Regions from separate parts of the Bacillus sp. Brlt_9 genome, predicted to be linked through region 1. Evidence: riboswitches for the same ligand, from Rfam matches in the RefSeq annotation. Region 1 holds a riboswitch; each other region holds the start of a gene.

What was found. Region 1 has a riboswitch for S-adenosylmethionine ahead of VF726_RS21600 (ECF-type riboflavin transporter substrate-binding protein). Riboswitches for the same ligand answer to the same signal wherever they lie in the genome.
Region 2: linked by a shared signal. The riboswitch ahead of VF726_RS01535 (YezD family protein) and the one ahead of VF726_RS21600 (ECF-type riboflavin transporter substrate-binding protein) in region 1 are both predicted to bind S-adenosylmethionine.
Region 3: linked by a shared signal. The riboswitch ahead of VF726_RS18035 (hypothetical protein) and the one ahead of VF726_RS21600 (ECF-type riboflavin transporter substrate-binding protein) in region 1 are both predicted to bind S-adenosylmethionine.
Region 4: linked by a shared signal. The riboswitch ahead of mtnK (S-methyl-5-thioribose kinase) and the one ahead of VF726_RS21600 (ECF-type riboflavin transporter substrate-binding protein) in region 1 are both predicted to bind S-adenosylmethionine.

Annotation. Positions count from the first base shown of each region.
Region 1 covers NZ_JAYJLO010000005.1:306,575-308,779, forward strand. Annotated here, with positions in the region: gene VF726_RS21595 (ABC transporter ATP-binding protein) at 1-339, opposite strand, end outside; gene VF726_RS21600 (ECF-type riboflavin transporter substrate-binding protein) at 350-898, opposite strand; SAM riboswitch class I at 1,038-1,153, opposite strand; gene VF726_RS21605 (aspartate/glutamate racemase family protein) at 1,307-1,987, shown strand; gene VF726_RS21610 (macrolide family glycosyltransferase) at 2,037-2,205, opposite strand, start outside.
Region 2 covers NZ_JAYJLO010000001.1:280,272-282,476, reverse strand. Annotated here, with positions in the region: gene sat (sulfate adenylyltransferase) at 1-139, opposite strand, end outside; gene VF726_RS01540 (phosphoadenylyl-sulfate reductase) at 178-882, opposite strand; gene VF726_RS01535 (YezD family protein) at 969-1,112, opposite strand; SAM riboswitch class I at 1,185-1,293, opposite strand; gene lysA (diaminopimelate decarboxylase) at 1,411-2,205, opposite strand, start outside.
Region 3 covers NZ_JAYJLO010000004.1:302,843-305,047, forward strand. Annotated here, with positions in the region: gene VF726_RS18025 (NAD(P)H-dependent oxidoreductase) at 1-168, opposite strand, end outside; gene VF726_RS18030 (SWIM zinc finger family protein) at 191-580, opposite strand; gene VF726_RS18035 (hypothetical protein) at 833-1,090, opposite strand; SAM riboswitch class I at 1,191-1,289, opposite strand; gene VF726_RS18040 (hypothetical protein) at 1,412-1,603, shown strand; gene VF726_RS18045 (YwiC-like family protein) at 1,636-2,205, opposite strand, start outside.
Region 4 covers NZ_JAYJLO010000002.1:785,880-788,084, forward strand. Annotated here, with positions in the region: gene VF726_RS10430 (carbon-nitrogen family hydrolase) at 1-460, shown strand, start outside; SAM riboswitch class I at 533-674, shown strand; gene mtnK (S-methyl-5-thioribose kinase) at 766-1,947, shown strand; gene mtnA (S-methyl-5-thioribose-1-phosphate isomerase) at 1,944-2,205, shown strand, end outside.

The DNA.
Region 1 (2,205 bases):
ATTTTCTAAAGAAAAAGCTACATCTTCTTCTACTGTAAGACCAATAAATTGAGCGTCTTGATCTTGTAAAATTGTTCCTACCTGTTTACTTTGTTCAAAAATACTCCCTTTCCTCGGATCTTTTCCCGCAATAGAAATAGTTCCAGTACTACTCCCTTCATAAGAAAAGGGGATTAGCCCATTGATACAATGAGCTAACGTTGATTTTCCTGAACCACTACGCCCAGCAATTAATACTTTTTCCCCAGGATATATATGAAACGTTATGTCTTTTACAGTAGGCTGCGCCGCATGCTTATATTGAAAGCTGAATTGTTCAAAAGAAATAATTGGTTGCATGTTAACATCCCTACTTTTCAATTTTTAAATGTCTATGTTTTTTATTAGATTTAGCTAGGCCTATCGTAATTGGCAATCCAAGAACTAAAAATACGATAACATCAGCAATTGTTGCACCTAATACTTGTATTACAATTTTGTCAAACGGTTCTCCCATGACGATAATATCGAATGCACCCGCAAATATGATAGCAATGACGATACCAAGTAACCCAGTAATAGCTAAATAAGAAATATCGCCTTTATTATACGTCCCGTTTTTCACACTAAAGCCAATTCTTTTTTGAATGAGCCCCATTGCAAAACCGATAATGCCTGAACTAATAACCCATCCCCACCAAATACCCCATCCAGCGATTGTATCTGTTACGGTATGACCGATAAGTCCTATTAACAGTCCTGCCACCGGACCGAATAACGCTCCAAAAACGGTTAAAATAGCTAATGCAGGTTTAATAAATGTATTTGGTGCTATAGAAAAGCCCCAAAGTCCTAATATGCCGTATAATGCTGCTCCAATTCCGATTGCTACTACTAACTTTGTTGATAATTTGTTCATTACAATTCCCCTCTCATATTAGTCAACTTTTATTACTCTATATTTATTTTGAAAATGAATTATGCATCTACACTCCCTTTCTATCCAACAAAAAATGACCTCTTACATAAGAGGTCATTTTCTTTCACGTTCAAGAATCCTCTTATCTTCCAAAAAACACATCGTGTCCTCTGCGGAATTAGCACCTTCCTATAAAATTACATAGGGGTTGCTGAGGTTTCATAGGGCCGTTCCCTCCACCTCTCTGGATAAGTATTAATTTGTAATTCGTATTATGGCATTAAGATGAATAAATTTCAATACTTTTCTAACTATTTTTATTTTTCGTTTAACAGCACATTTAAATCATTGTATTCTTATCGGAATTATGAAATAATAAATTCAACATAGTTACGGGAGGAATGTACGATGAAAGTAATCGGTTTAATTGGTGGACTAAGTTGGGAATCTACATCATTATACTATAAACATATTAATACACTTACACTCTCTCAATATGATCAAAATGCAAAGCTTGTTTTATATAGTATGGACTTTGGTGAGGTAACTACTTTATTACAAAATCATCAATATGAAGAAGTGAAAAATGAATTAGTCGCAGTTGCAAAAAAGGTTGAAAAATCTGGGGCTGAATGTTTATTAATGTGTTCCAATACGGTTCATTTATTTGCTGAAGAAGTAGAAAATGCAATATCCATTCCACTTCTTCACATCGGTGATGTAAGTGCTAAAGAAATGGTAGACCAGAATATAAAGCGTATCGGACTATTAGGTACGAAACAAACGATGGAACAAGACTTCTACAAATCACGTCTAGCGAACTATAACATTGAGACAATCATTCCAAATGAAGAGGAAAGAAGTTTTATCCATCATGTTATTTTAAATGAATTAAGTAAAGGGATTATTTCAGAATTATCAAAAGAAAAGCTATTAAAAATTACAAAATCATTAATTCAAAATGGCGCAGAAGGTATACTGCTAGGCTGCACTGAAATACCATTGCTCATTTCCCAAAAGGATATTACTGTACCTGTTTTTGATACCGCTTTTTTACATGCGAATACTGCTGTGCAGTTTGCAGGATAATATTATAAAAGCATAAAGGTAGAGCCTCTATGCTTTTATATCGTCTACACTATTTATTTAAAAGAGATTTTATCACTGCAATTGCTTCTTTTGAACCACCACATTCTAAAAAACTATCATTCAGTTTTCGTATTCCATGCTTATACTTTTCATTTGAAAGAACATCTGATACCGCTTCTTTTAACGTTCGCACATTAACATTCTCTTTCAATAACCGA
Region 2 (2,205 bases), on a different contig from region 1:
CAGTAAGCGGGCTATATCCCCCTGTCGCTAATAGTTCTAAATCACTTAACGCAATGTTGTCTAGCCCAATTTCTTTTTCAATTTGTGATACGTCATATGTCTCATCTATAAGATTTACTAATTCGTTTACTGTACTCATTTTCTATATCCCCTCTTAGTTTTATTTCAAGATTCATCTTATTGATAATGTAGACCACATTCAGTTTTCACTTTCCCGGCCCATCTACCATCTCTCGAATCGCCATCCTCACCTACAGGTAACGTACACTTCTCACACCCAATACTTGGATATCCAATATCATGTAATGGGTTATACGGCAAGCTATGCTTGTATACATATCGCCATACCTCTTTCCACGTCCAATGAATGAGCGGACAAACTTTAATAGATTGAAAGCGATGATCTTGATTTATAAACTTTGTATGCTTACGTGTTTCTGATTGTTCCCTCCTTAAGCCCGATATCCACGCTTTTTCCGGTGCTAATGATTTTTCTAACGGTAAAATTTTTCTAATTTTACAACAGAGATTCGGATTACTTTCCCATAATTTCTCACCATGCAACTTCGCTTGTTCATCAAGTGTAAGTTCCGGCTGTTGTTCTATAATATTTAATGAAGGAAATCGTTCCCGCACTTTTTGGATTAATTCATACGTTTCTTGAAAATGAACATTTGTATCTAAAAATACAACTTTAGCAGATGGATTTACTTGGTTTATAAGGTGCAGCAGTACCATCCCTTCCACTCCGAAGCTACATGCGTATACAATTTCACTTTTATATTCTTTATAAGCCCAACTTAATACAGATAGCGCGCCTTTCGTTTCATCTTCTTCTGAAAATGAAATGTTATTTTCTTCCCACGTTTCATACGTCAACATGTTCTTTCCCCCTGTAAAAGCAAAAAGACGGTTTTAACCTAATGATATAGGTTAAAACCGCCTCTAGTTTTTCTAGTCAGCGCTTTTTACTTTAAACGTACTTTTTCACTTTTCTCTAATTGAATGACTTTCCCATCTTGCACAACAATTGTAATTGAACCATATTTCATATCAGCAAGCATCGCTTGAATCTTCTCAGATACTTCCTCAAAATGTTCCCGTACGCTCACGCGAACAGCCCCCCTTTTTATTCATAAAAAAAATCTTTCCCATTTCGAAAAGACTGTTCGGTAATATATTTTACCTTATCTTTCAAAATGGATTCCATTTTGCTGGATTTAGCACCTTGCTTTCTATAAGCAGGTTGCCGAGCTTCGTCGGGCCAGTTCCCTCCGCTTCTCTTGATAAGCTTTGTATTTGTATTTTATCACAATTCAGATTTTTTTCAATCCTAGTTTTCCGATATATTTTAATTATTTTATTTTACAAAAAAGGAATTGCCCATCTGAACAACTCCTTTTTCCTCATTTAAACTAATTCTTTAATACGTATGCGATCGTTCCCAATAATATTTTCATATGTTTCGCGCTCTACAACAATTTGTGATGTGCCACCTTTCGCGAAGACAACAGCTGGTCTACGAATCCTGTTATAATTATTCGCCATCGAGTACCCGTATGCCCCTGTACAAGAAATTGCTAATAAATCGGCAGTAGCAACTTTCGGTAAAGTGATATCCCAAATTAACATATCTCCACTCTCACAACATTTCCCTGCAATCGAAACAACTTCCTCGTTCTCATCGTTCCCTCGATTCGCTAACATCGCTTCATAACGAGCGTTATATAAAGCAGGTCTTAAATTATCAGTCATCCCACCATCCACTGATACATATTTCCGAATACCAGGAATGTCCTTCACAGATCCGACTGTATAAAGTGTCGTTCCAGCATCACCTACAATGCTACGGCCTGGTTCAACCCATATTTCTGGCAAGGGATAATTACATACTGTAAATTGTTCTCTCACTGCACTTGTTACCGCTCGCACATATGTCTCAAGAGTTAATGGCGTATCTGATTCTGTGTAGCGTATTCCGAATCCTCCGCCCACATTTAGCACTTTTACTACATAATTTGTTCGCTCTCTCACTTCTTCTAAAAATTGATGAAGAACTTCAATCGCTCGCACAAAACCGGCCGTTTCAAATATTTGTGATCCGATATGTGAATGAATTCCTAGCACGTTATAATTTGATTTTTGTAAAGCAAGCTCAATTGCCTGCATCGCTTGACCATTTGACACACCAAATCCAAATTTCGA
Region 3 (2,205 bases), on a different contig from region 1:
CCTTTTCTTCTCTTCATTAAATACAAGGACGGGATCAAATTTTTCTTTATATAAATCAAGTACTGTAACCGAATGATTTGTTTCTTGTAATCCTTTTTGCACATGCTTTAATATCGCTGCGTTAAAACTGGAAGTACTAGGATGAGCGTATACAATTAGTACATTCACTACAAAACAACTCCCTCTATAGTTAAAGTTTCCCCTTATTTAACATCTTTTCTACAATTTGCACGTTTTTTGAGCTTTGTAATAAACGATTTAATACGGTAAGTAACTCTTCCTTGTCTAAATCTTTCAGTTTCTCTTTCACCGTACTCTCACCAGCACTTTGAATATCATAAACAACTGCCGCCATATGCTTACAATAGTTTTCATATGGACACTCGCAGCTACTTTCCGAAAAATCCTCGAGTTCTATCACTACTTCATAATTTCCTGCATTACCAGTCACAAACGCAAATACTTTATTATTATGTATTTCAACATCTTCTACATGTCCTTCTTCATAATATTCATAACCTCTATCAATAATGTGTTTCGGAATATACCTATATAACTCTTTTAATAAGTAAGCGTACATAAAAACACCTCTTCCTTTAATTCCCTTTTGACTTCTAGAGCCACTGCATGTTATTCTAATAACTGTCAAATAGCAAGTCTATATGACAAACGACTGACACCTATTCGGCGAAGGTGTCTCTTTTCATTTGCAGCCGATATGAAGTGCCTCTTTCAGGCACATTCAATCTTTGACACTACACACTCAACACCATTCCCTGTATCAGGCTGCTTAAGCAGTCTTTTACTCTACATACTTCAAAAAAAAGAGAGCTTAGCTCCCTTTTCTCGCCTTATAAAATACCCCTTTTTCATTATAGAGATATTCATCAGCTAATGTAATTTTCCCATCCAGTTTCAGTTCATCTAATAGTCTTGACAAATAAAATTGATGTAACATCTTTTTCGTGAATTTTCCTTCATGATGCGAAACGATATGTTCTTGAATATCTAACAATGATATTGGCTTATCTTGCTCTATCATATATTCATAAACTGTACTACGCAGTTTTACGTATTTTTCGAGTGTCACAGTACTTCGCAACCCCTTTCTTCTTAATATAAATTTTCGTAATCGGTTTTTTTGCAATAAAAAAACCTCTCCGATAAGAAGAAGTTACGTATATATCTTCGTCTTATCTCCCAGAACAAATATGTTCTGCTGGAATTAGCACCTGCATCGCGGTTGCTGGGTTTCATCGGGCCAGTCCCTCCACCTCTCTGGATAAGAAAATATTCACTTAATTCTTACTATACGTAATTTCATTTTAATTGTCAAACAAATATAACAAATAATATTTTCTTCTTTACTGCTCATACTATACATATATGAATATGCAAGGAGGATTATGAAATGCACGAAAATGCTCGCGGATATGTACAAGATTCATTTCAATCATTACAAGAAGCAAAACATTGTTTAGAAGCAGCACTACAAACTGTTGAAAAAGATTTTAATCGCGCACGTATTGAACAATCCCTTTATGCGATCGAACAAGCTATTCAACGCTGTGATTACACCGTTCACATTTTAGAACAAGATTGAAAAAGCTTCCCATCATAAGGTGGGAAGCTTTTTCAAATGGCATACTTCATAATTATTACCGTGATGATTAAAAAATATACAGAATTAGCAATTTCTAAAATACCTACTTTTATAATAGAAATCTTTTTGCCGTACAACATAATGGCTCGAATGACACTCGGTATAAAAATAAGGGCGCACCACGGATTGATAGCAAATACAATGATTGTTAATAGAATATGATAACCCCATGATATAAAACGATACTTCGGGTTATTTTTCTCACGAATCATCGTTTTCACATAAAACGTACTTCCTAAAAAATATAAAAATGATATAAGCGCAATAAATAATGCTGTTTTATCTATAAGTTTCATTGAAAAATAATAACTAACTAAACCGCCAATACAGAAAACAATAATCGCACTAATATCATTTAGTAACGCTCTTTCATTTTTTTGACGAGCGTAATACATATTTACTATAAATAATGGGATCATTACTGCTACGAATAAAAGAATGCGCCATTCATATAATAGAGAAACCACCCCAAATATAAATGCGATGATAAAATATACAATTGCAGCATGTAAAAACTCTTTTTTTCGTCTTTGCTTTATGTA
Region 4 (2,205 bases), on a different contig from region 1:
ATATAGTAAAGTGCATTTATTTCAGCTTATGGATGAACATAAATATTTAATAGCTGGAAATAGTACAGGTGAATTTAAGCTAGATAATGTAGAGTGCGCCGGCACAATTTGTTATGACATTCGCTTTCCAGAATGGATGCGCGTTCATACTGCGAAAGGTGCAAAAGTTTTATTTGTTGTAGCAGAATGGCCATTGGTTCGTTTAGCACATTGGCGTTTGCTATTACAAGCAAGAGCAGTTGAAAATCAATGTTATGTTGTTGCATGTAATAGGACAGGAAAGGATCCGAATAATGAGTTTGCCGGTCATTCTTTAATTGTCGATCCTTGGGGCGAAGTTGTTGTAGAAGCGAATGAAGAAGAATCAATTTTATTTGGAGAGCTTCATTTTGAAAAAATTAAAGAAGTACGAAAAGGAATTCCAGTTTTTGCAGATCGTCGTCCAGAATTATACAAATAAAATGTTGACAAGTGATTTTTATTCTTGGTATAGTCTTCAACATAAAGTTAAAAATTCAAAAAAATTATAAAACTCTTATCAAGAGCAGGTGGAGGGATTTGGCCCGATGAAGCCCAGCAACCGACCGTAATACCATTGTGAAATGGGGCGTTTATTTACGCCAAAAGGCACGGTGCTAATTCCAGCAGAAAGTTTACTTTCTGGCAGATAAGAGGGGAGAAGATAAACTTCAAACCTCTTTCTTAGTGGAAAGAGGTTTTTCTACGTCAGAAAAACCTCTGAATTAAAAAAAGGGGGAGAAGACGATGGGATATTATTCATTAACTGAAACGACAGCTATACAATATGCGAAAGAACATGGTTATTTTGAAAAGAAAGCAAATGTAGTTTGTCATGAAATTGGAGATGGAAATTTAAATTACGTGTTCAAATTAGGTGATGGAGAGAAGTCTATTATAATAAAACAAGCATTGCCATATGCGAAAGTAGTTGGTGAGAGCTGGCCATTGTCTATAAAAAGAGCGACGATTGAAAGTAAAGCATTACAAATTTTTGCGAAGTATGTGCCGGAATACGTGCCGGTAGTGTACAGTCATGATGAAGAGTTAGCAGTAACAGTAATAGAAGACTTATCAAGGCTAACAATTGCTAGAAAAGGATTAATAGATGGAGAAGAGTACCCACTTTTATCCCAACATATTGGTCGTTTTCTAGCACATGTGTTGTTTTATACTTCAGACTTCGGGTTAGAGTCAGAAGAGAAAAGGGTACTAGAAGGTACATTTGTAAACCCGGACCTTTGCAAAATTACAGAAGATTTAGTGTTTACAGATCCGTTTGGCCATTACGATACGAATGATTATGAGCCAGAGTTACAACTAGCAGTTGATGAATTGTGGAGTGACAAAACTTTAAAGTTAAAAGTCGCACAGTATAAATATAAATTTTTAACGAGAAAAGAAGCGCTTATTCATGGTGATTTACATACTGGTAGTATTTTTTCATCGCCTTCTGAAACGAACGTGATTGATCCGGAATTTGCAACATATGGCCCATTTGGATTTGATCTTGGTCAATTTATTGCCAATTTATTATTAAATGCGTTATCACGTGAAGAGGAAAAAAGAAATGTGCTATTTTTCCATATTGAGAAAACATGGAGTTATTTTGTAGAAGCTTTTACGAAGTTATGGATTGGAGAAGGTGTAGAAGCATATACGAAAGAGAAACAATGGTTGCCGATTATTTTGCAAAATATTTTTACGGATGCTGTTGGATTCGCTGGATGTGAGCTTATCCGTAGAACAATTGGTTTAGCGCATGTAGCTGATTTAGATGAAATAGCAAATAAAGAAACGAGAATTCAAGCGAAGAAACATGCACTATCCTTAGGGAAAGAACTAATAAAATATGAATCTAAGGGTGCTGATATTCAACTGTTTCGAACATTATTTCAACGGACAGTTTCTGGAGGCGTAAAAGCATGAGTACAATTGTTACTATTCCGAGGTCTGTCAGTTGGAAAGGTGATGCCATTGCAGTATTAAATCAAACAAAGTTACCGCACAGCACAGAATACAAAACATTAACGACGATTGAAGAGGTATGGAAAAGTATTGTCATGCTAGAAGTGCGAGGAGCGCCTGCAATTGGAATTGTAGCTGCATTTGGTTTGGCGCTTGCATCCAAAAAATATACTACTTTACATATTGAAGAATTTCAAAAGAAGTTTAATAGAGATTGTA